DNA from 2 places in the Streptomyces sp. NPDC029169 genome. Region 2 is predicted to be linked to the other one. Evidence: riboswitches for the same ligand, from Rfam matches in the RefSeq annotation. Region 2 holds a riboswitch; the other holds the start of a gene.

Region 1 (4,405 bases), on a different contig from region 2:
GGCGAGGTGCTGCTCGCGGGCGCCGCAGACCTCAGCCTTCTGGCCGGCCGCGTCGAGCATGGTGAGGTCCGGGTGGTTGACGGTGTGGTTCTCGACGCGGGAGCGGCCCTGGTCGAGGAGGGTGTGGAAGTAGCCGGAGTCGTACGAGTACGCGCCCGGGAGCAGGAAGAGCGAGGCGGGCACCCGGCGGTCGAGGAGCATCTTCGCGGCGGCGGGGTCGTGGTACCAGCCGTCGTCGATGGTGATGAAGACGACCGGGTCGGTGGTCTCGATGTGGGAGACGACGGGCACGGGCTCGGGCCAGGCCGCCTTCGGCGCGGCGTGCGCGGGGCCCCCGAACGCGCCGAGCAGCGCGAGCGGGACGAGGGCGGCGAGGGCGCCACGCAGCGCGCGGCGGGGGCGGGGTCTCGGCATGGCCGCAACATTGGCCTAGACCAACTGTGCTGTCAATGCCCCGAGTTGCCCCCACCGCCACGGCTCCCGAACGGCCCGTCAGGCCGAGAGCACCGCCCGCAGCTGCTCCAGGCCCCAGTCCAGGTCCTCCTTGGAGATCACCAGCGGCGGCGCGATCCGGATCGTCGAGCCGTGCGTGTCCTTCACCAGCACACCCCGCTCCATCAGCTTCTCCGAGATCTCCCGGCCCGTGCCCCGGGACGGCGCGATGTCCACACCGGCCCACAGGCCGCGCCCGCGCACCGCCTCCACCGCGCCCCCGCCCACCAGCAGCTTCAGCTCCGCGTGCAGATGCTCGCCCAGCTCCGCCGCCCGCTGCTGGTACTCGCCCGTCCGCAGCATCGCGATCACCTCCAGGGCCACCGCGCACGCCAGCGGATTCCCGCCGAACGTCGAACCGTGCTCACCCGGCCGGAACACCCCCAGCACATCCCGGTCCGCGACCACCGCCGAGACCGGGACGACACCGCCGCCGAGCGCCTTGCCCAGGACGTACACGTCCGGCACCACACCCTCGTGCTCGCACGCGAACGTCCGCCCGGTCCGGCCGAGACCCGACTGGATCTCGTCCGCCATGAACAGCACGTTCCGCTCGCGGGTCAACTCCCGTACCCCGCGCAGATATCCGGCCGGCGGGACGAGGACGCCTGCCTCGCCCTGGATCGGTTCGAGGAGCACCGCCACCGTGTGGGCGGTCACCGCGGCCTGCATCGCCGTCAGATCGCCGTACGGGACGATCTCGAAGCCCGGCGTGTACGGGCCGTAGTGGTCGCGGGCCTCGTGGTCCGTGGAGAAGCTGATGATCGTCGTCGTCCGGCCGTGGAAGTTGTTCGCCGCGACCACGATCTTCGCGTGCCCGTCCGGCACGCCCTTGACCTCGTACCCCCACTTCCGGGCGGTCTTCACCGCCGTCTCGATCGCCTCCGCGCCCGTGTTCATCGGCAGGACCATCTCCTTGCCGCACAGCTCCGCGAGCCGCGTGCAGAACTCCGCGAACCGGTCGTGGTGGAACGCCCTCGACGTGAGCGTCACCCGCTCCAGCTGCGCCCGCGCCGCGTCGATCAGCCGCCGGTTGCCGTGCCCGAAGTTGAGCGCCGAGTACCCGGCGAGCATGTCGAGATAGCGGCGCCCCTCGACATCGGTCATCCAGGCCCCGTCCGCCGAGGCGACGACGACGGGCAGGGGGTGGTAGTTGTGCGCGCTGTGCGCCTCCGCGGAAGCGATCGCGTCTTGCGTACTCGACACGGGATCTCCGTTCGTCCTGCGGCTCGGGGGTGGGTGTGGCTCCCTTTCTTATCGTCGCTCGGATGGTGGAAGAAGAAACCTTGGGCGACGGCGCGCCCGCTAATCTGGAAACACGCGCGGCGACTGGCGTACGGGGAAGCGACCCCGGGGGAGCCGTGCGCGGCAGACCACACGAGGTGCCGCCCGCCTGGGCACCACGGACCCCGTCCCGTGTGGTGCCGCGTCGCCGCCGTGCCCCGGGACCCGCCGCCACGCCCGGAGGAACGCCATGAACAGCACCACCACCCCCCACGCTGCCGATCTTCCCGCCCACCACCCGGCGCTTGCCGCCACCGACCCCGAACTCGCCGCGCTCGTCGGCGCCGAGGAGCGGCTGCAGGCCGAGACCCTGCGGCTGATCCCCAGCGAGAACTACGTCTCCCATGCCGTCCTCGAAGCCTCCGGCACCGTCCTCCAGAACAAGTACAGCGAGGGCTACCCCGGCCGCCGCTACTACGAGGGCCAGCAGAACATCGACCAGGTCGAGACCCTCGCCGTCGAGCGCGCCAAGGCCGTCTTCGGCGTCGACCACGCCAATGTGCAGCCCTACTCCGGTTCCCCCGCCAACCTCGCCGTCTACCTCGCCTTCGCCGAGCCCGGTGACACCGTGATGGGCATGGCCCTGCCGATGGGCGGCCACCTCACCCACGGCTGGGGCGTCTCCGTCACCGGCAAGTGGTTCCGCGGCGTGCAGTACGGCGTGCGCCAGGACAACGGGCTCATCGACTTCGACCAGGTCCGCGAGCTCGCCCTGAAGGAGCGCCCGAAGGTGATCTTCTGCGGCGGCACCGCGCTGCCCCGCACGATCGACTTCGCCGCCTTCGCCGAGATCGCCCACGAGGCCGGGTCCGTCCTCGTCGCCGACATCGCCCACATCGCCGGCCTGATCGCGGGCGGCGCCCACCCCTCCCCGGTCCCGCACGCCGACGTCATCTCGACGACCACCCACAAGACCCTGCGCGGCCCGCGCGGCGCCATGCTGATGTCCCGCGAGGAGCACGCCAAGGCCCTCGACAAGGCCGTCTTCCCCGGCCTCCAGGGCGGCCCGCACAACCAGACCACTGCCGCCATCGCCGTCGCCCTGCACGAGGCGTCCCAGCCCTCCTTCCGCGACTACGCCCACGCGGTCGTCGCCAACGCCAGGGCCCTCGCCGAGGCCCTCCTCGCCCGCGGCTTCGACCTGGTCTCCGGCGGCACCGACAACCACCTGATCCTGATGGACCTCACCCCCAAGGAGGTCCCCGGCAAGGTCGCCGCGAAGGCCCTCGACCGGGCCGGCATCGTCACCAACTACAACACCGTCCCCTACGACCCCCGGAAGCCCTTCGACCCCTCCGGCCTTCGCATCGGCACCCCCTCCCTCACCTCCCGCGGCCTCGGCACCGAGCACATGACCCAGGTCGCCGACTGGATCGACCGCGGCGTCGCCGCCGCCGGCTCGGGCGACGAGGACGCACTCCACACGATCCGCGCCGAGGTCGCGGAGCTGATGGCAGCCTTCCCGGCCCCCGGCCTCCCGACCTGACCCGACGCGGGCGCCCGGCCCGGGCCGCCCGCCCCGGCGGCCGTGCGTCACCGCGCGGCTGCCCGGCACCGACCGGGCCGCTCGGCACCGACCGGGCTTCCCGGCACGGCTCGGGCCGTGCGGCACCGCCCGGGCTTCCCGGCACGGCTCGGGCCGTGCGGCACCGCCCGGGCCGTACGTCACCGCTCGGGCTGCCCGGCACGGCTCGGGCTGCTCGGCACCGACCGGGCTTCCCGGCACGGCTCGGGCCGTGCGGCACCGTCCCGGACCGTCCGGCACCGCCCGGGCCGTGCGTCACCGCCCGGCCCGTCGGGCCCGCCCGTCTCGCCCGTCTCGCCCGTCTCGCCGGGCCCGCCGGGCCCGCCCGGCTCGGCGGGTGCGGCGGGTCGTGGCGGTCGCCTGCGGTCGTCGGTGGTCGCCGCTCAGCTCGCCGACTCGGCGATGCGGCGGGCCTCCTTCAGGGTCGGCTCGCCCTCCAGGCGGAGGGTCAGGGCTCCCGCGTTTCTCGTCCAGAGGAGCGTGGGGCCCGCCGTGCGTATCTCGTGGGTCCACTCCTGCCCGCTCGCGTCCGTCATCGGGAACCGCAGCAGGTGCGGCTCGGCGAACCAGTAACCCGCCGCGCCGTCCGCCATCTCGACCCACTCGGGATGCGTCCGGATCTGCTTGGCGAAGCCCACGTCGAGCCGCGCCGGGAACTCGTCGAGCCGGACCGTCCGGGTGCCGTCCCCGCGCCAGCACAGGCTGATCACCGCCCGTCCCCGCTCGGCCGAGCCGGTCACCGAGACCGCGTCCGGGGTGCGGAGCGCGCTCGGTATCAGCGGCTCGAACCCCGCCCTGCGCCCGGCCTCCTCCAGCGGCACCGGGTCGGGGCAGCCCGGCACCGGCGGGTCCGCGGCGGGGCGCGCCCACGGGTCGTACCGCACCTCGACCCCGCCGAAGCCGAACCAGTCCGCCACCGTCGCCCGCACCGGCGGCGTCAGCACCAGGACCACCAGGAGCCCGGAGAACGCCGCGAGCAACGCCTTCCAGAGCCTGCGCAGCCCCTCGAACCGGCGCCGCCGGACCGGCGTCGGCACCCGCTCCGCCAGGAGCTGAGCGAGCACACGCTCCGCCATGGTCTCCCCGCCCACGTCCGGCACCTTC
Region 2 (4,405 bases):
GTGCTGCGGCAGACGGGGGCTGCGCGCTGGACGGTGACCGGCGCGGAGGCGCAGGTGAGGCTCGGCGAGGACGGCCGCTGGTGGCCCTTCCGCAAGGAGCGCGGCCAGTGGGTCCCTGCCGGTTCCGCGGATCAGGATCCGGCCGCCGCGCTCGCGGGCGTTCTGACGGGCGAGGAGTGATCCGACGGCGCGATCATCGCAGGGCGCGGTGACCGAGCGAGGAGTGACCCGAGAGCGCGGTCACCGCAGGGGTGCGGTGAGCCCCCGTGCGGTGGTGCCGGGGGCGGTGTACGCGGTGAGGCTGCAGGCCACGGCGTCGGAGCCGAGGAGGTAGCCGCTGCGGTACGGGTACTGGACGAAGGTGGTCCAGCGTGTGCCGCGCGGCTGCCCGGCGGCCTTGCGGCGCAGCGGCTCGCGGCACAGGGCCGCCGCCGCGTCCCGTATCTCCAGGTCGGTGCGGTGGTCCCCGGTCAGGCGGACCACCGCGACGAGCTGGGCGTCGTGCGGCCGGTCGCAGTGGCGCCGTACGACGGTTCCGGGCGCCGCGCGCTCGATGTCGAAGCACTCCCCCGGCCTGAGCTGCTGGTACGCGACGGCGGCGGGGGACGTGGCCGTTCCGCCCTGAGTCGTGAGCCCTTCCCCGGCGGCGGGCGCGACGTCGACGGTGGTCTCGTACGACCGGTTCTCGGGCCCGGGACGGTTCGTGACGACGACGGCCGCGGCCAGCACGAGGAGCGGTACGAAGAGGTACCGAAGGGACGACGACACGATCTCACCGGAGAGTCGGGACATGGTGACCAGGGTCACCCGGGAAGGCCCCGATGCCCCTGCTCTGCAGTCGAGTTGAAGCACGGCCCGTACAGAACCGTGACACTTCCCTTGCCTGTACGGGCTGTTCACGGCCGCCCGCTGTGCTAGAGGCCGAGCTGACGCTCCGCACCTTCGACGGTCTGCGCGAGGAGCACGGCGATCGTCATCGGACCGACTCCGCCCGGAACGGGGGTGATGAGGGAGGCCCGCTCGGCGGCCGTGTCGAAGTCGACGTCACCGATGTTGCCGGGGTTGTAGCCGGCGTCGATGACGACCGCGCCGGGCTTGATGTCCTCGCCCTTGATGAAGCGGGGCTTGCCCACGGCCGCCACGAGGATGTCGGCCTCGCGGACGATGGACGACAGCTCGGTCGTACGCGAGTGGCAGTAGGTGACGGTGGAGTCGCGGCCGAGCAGCAGCAGACCGGCGGGCTTGCCGAGGATCGCGGAGCGGCCGACGACGACGGCCCGCTTGCCGGTCAGTTCGACGTCGTACGCGTCGAGCAGGCGCATGATGCCGCCGGGCGTGCAGGAGACGAAGCCGGGCAGTCCGAAGCCCATGGCGGCGAAGGAGGTCATGGTGACGCCGTCGACGTCCTTCTCCGGGGCGATCGCCTCGAAGGCGGCGCGCTCGTCGATGTGCGGGCCGACAGGGTGCTGGAGCAGGATGCCGTGGACGTCGGGGTCCTGGGAGAGCGCGGTGATCGCGGCGACGAGCTCCTCGGTCGTCGTCTCGGCGGGCAGCTCGACGTGCCGGGAGCGGATTCCGGCCTTCGCGCAGCGGTTCTGCTTCATCTTCACGTAGGTGACGGAGGCCGGGTCCGCGCCGACGAGGACCGCGGCGAGGCAGGGCGTGACGCCGGTGCGGCGGGTGATCTCGGCGGCACGGGCGGCGGTCTCCTCGACCGTACGGCGGGCGAGCGCGGTGCCGTCCATGAGGGAAGCGGTGCTGGTGGACATGGGCCACTCCTGGGCGTCGTCGATGACAGGGAGATCGCCCAGGCGCACGGCAGTGCCGGATCCGCGCGGGAGCGCGGGGTCCGACGGGCCGCTCCCCGGTGGTGATCCACCTCAAGCGCCAGTCACGGCCCGAGCCCTACTCTACGTGAGGCCTCGGCGAGGCTCGGGGGGCGGTGTCCGGACAGGGTGCATATGCGGGGGTGCCGGAACGCTTGTCGGCGTCCCGTGCGCACACCACGATGGCAGCCACAGAACGGTGGGACCTCGACGTGGAGGCCGAGTTGATCGATGGTGCGTGGGCGGCGTCGGAACCGGACGCCGGAGCGCTGCGGCGGGCGCACGAGGTGTTCACCAGCGGCGGCCAGGTCCCCCTCCCGCCGGTGCGGCCGCTGGTCGCCGAGTCGTGGCGGCGCTCGGCGCGGGCCCGGGTCAGCCCCGACGGCGCGGCCTGTGTGGAGCTGGCCGGCGACGAGCTCGCCGGGCACCGCGAGGAGCATCCGCTGTCCGCCGCGATGCCGGTGATCCGGGAACTGATGGGCGCGTACGCGACGGATGGCGAACATCTGCTGGCGGTCTGCGACGCGGCGGGGCGGATGCTGTGGGTGGAGGGCCATCCGGGGACGCTGCGGCGGGCGCGGTCGATGAACTTCGTCGCCGGGGCCCGCTGGTCGGAGTCGGTGGCCGGGACGAACGCGCCCGGGACGGCGATCGCCGTGGACCGCCCGGTGCAGGTGTTCAGCGCGGAGCACTTCCAGCGGCCGGTGCAGGCGTGGACCTGCGCGGCCGCTCCCGTCCACGACCCGCACAGCGGACGGCTGCTCGGCGCGGTCGACATCACCGGCGGGGACCGGCTGGCCCATCCGCACAGTCTGGCGTTCGTGCAGGCGGTGGCGCGGGCGGCGGAGTCCCAGCTCGCCCTGCTCTCCCCCGCGCCCGCCGCGGACCGGGTCCGGCTGTCCGCGCTCGGCCGGGACGAGGCGCTGCTGACCGTGGCCGGCCGCCGGCTGCGGCTGAGCCGCCGGCACAGCGAGATCCTGGTCGTCCTGGCCCATCGCCCGGAGGGGGTGAGCGGCGAGGAACTGCTGACGCTGCTGTACGAGGACGAGTCGGTCACCCCGGTCACGCTGCGGGCCGAGCTGTCCCGGCTGCGCGGGCTCCTCGGCCCGGAGCTGCTGCGCTCCCGCCCGTACCGGCTGGCGGCGGCGGTGGACGCGGACTTCGCCACGGTCGACCGGCGCCTCGGTTCAGGTGCGCTGTCGGCGGCCCTGGCCGACTACGCGGGTCCGCTGCTGCCGGCGTCCCGCGCCCCCGGGGTCGTACGGCTGCGGGAGCGGCTCGCGGACCGGCTACGGGCGGCGCTGGTGGACCGGGGCGACCCGGCGCTGCTCGCGGACTGGACGTACAGCGCGTGGGGCGAGGAGGACGTGGAGATGTGGCGGGCGCTCTCGGAGGTGGTGCCGGCGTCCGGACTGGCCCCTGTACTGGCCCGGTTGCAGGCGCTGGACACGGAACTGTCGGCAGGCGCAACGGCATTGCAACGTCGGAGCGGGCACTCTCGGCGATGAGCGCCGGCCAGGGACGGCCGGCGCGGTCAGAGGGAGGCCATGTCCATGACCCGTTACGCCGCACCCGGTACCGAGGGCGCGCTCATGTCGTACCAGGCCCGCTACGACCACTGGATCGGCGGTGAGTACGTGGCCCCGGCCCGGGGTCAGTACTTCGAGAACCCGAGCCCGGTCGACGGCCGTCCCTTCACGGAGGTCGCCCGGGGCACCGCGGAGGACGTGGAGCGCGCCCTCGACGCGGCGCACGCGGCGGCGCCGGCGTGGGGCCGCACGGCGCCGAGCGAGCGGGCGGGGGTGCTGCTGCGGATCGCGGACCGGATGGAGTCGCATCTGGAGGAACTTGCGGTCGCGGAGAGCTGGGAGAACGGCAAGCCGGTCCGCGAGACGCTGGCCGCGGACATTCCGCTCGCGATCGACCACTTCCGCTACTTCGCGGGGGCGCTGCGCGGCCAGGAGGGCGCGCTCAGCGAGCTCGACGACGACACCGTCGCGTACCACTTCCATGAGCCGCTGGGGGTCGTCGCGCAGATCATCCCGTGGAACTTCCCCATCCTGATGGCGGTCTGGAAGCTGGCCCCGGCGCTGGCGGCGGGCAACGCGGTGGTGCTGAAGCCGGCCGAACAGACCCCGGCATCCGTGCACTTCTGGATGAGCCTGATCGCGGACCTGCTGCCGCCGGGCGTGATCAACATCGTCAACGGCTTCGGCGCGGAGGCGGGGAAGCCGCTGGCATCGTCCCCGCGCGTGGCGAAGATCGCCTTCACGGGCGAGACGACGACGGGCCGGCTGATCATGCAGTACGCCTCCGAGAACATCAAGCCGGTCACGCTGGAGCTGGGCGGCAAGTCCCCGAACATCTTCTTCGACGACGTGTGGGCGGCGGACGACGACTTCCGCGACAAGGCGCTGGAGGGCTTCACCATGTTCGCCCTCAACCAGGGCGAGGTCTGCACGTGCCCGTCGAGGGCCCTCATCCAGCGCGGCCACTACAGCGAGTTCCTGGAGGCGGCGATCGCCCGCACGGAACGGATCGTCCCGGGCCACCCCCTGGACACCGACACGATGATCGGC

What was found. Region 2 has a riboswitch for ZMP and ZTP ahead of ACZ4VI_RS00730 (bifunctional 5,10-methylenetetrahydrofolate dehydrogenase/5,10-methenyltetrahydrofolate cyclohydrolase). Riboswitches for the same ligand answer to the same signal wherever they lie in the genome.
Region 1: another riboswitch for ZMP and ZTP. It lies ahead of ACZ4VI_RS07005 (serine hydroxymethyltransferase); the one in region 2 lies ahead of ACZ4VI_RS00730 (bifunctional 5,10-methylenetetrahydrofolate dehydrogenase/5,10-methenyltetrahydrofolate cyclohydrolase).

Annotation. Positions count from the first base shown of each region.
Region 1 is NZ_JBVHXA010000003.1:66,456-70,860, forward strand. It holds gene ACZ4VI_RS06995 (polysaccharide deacetylase family protein) at 1-414, opposite strand, end outside; gene rocD (ornithine--oxo-acid transaminase) at 493-1,698, opposite strand; ZMP/ZTP riboswitch at 1,808-1,898, shown strand; gene ACZ4VI_RS07005 (serine hydroxymethyltransferase) at 1,967-3,262, shown strand; gene ACZ4VI_RS07010 (hypothetical protein) at 3,685-4,405, opposite strand, start outside.
Region 2 is NZ_JBVHXA010000001.1:156,993-161,397, forward strand. It holds gene ACZ4VI_RS00720 (SWIM zinc finger family protein) at 1-180, shown strand, start outside; gene ACZ4VI_RS00725 (hypothetical protein) at 241-792, opposite strand; gene ACZ4VI_RS00730 (bifunctional 5,10-methylenetetrahydrofolate dehydrogenase/5,10-methenyltetrahydrofolate cyclohydrolase) at 915-1,769, opposite strand; ZMP/ZTP riboswitch at 1,799-1,905, opposite strand; gene ACZ4VI_RS00735 (GAF domain-containing protein) at 2,009-3,334, shown strand; gene exaC (acetaldehyde dehydrogenase ExaC) at 3,380-4,405, shown strand, end outside.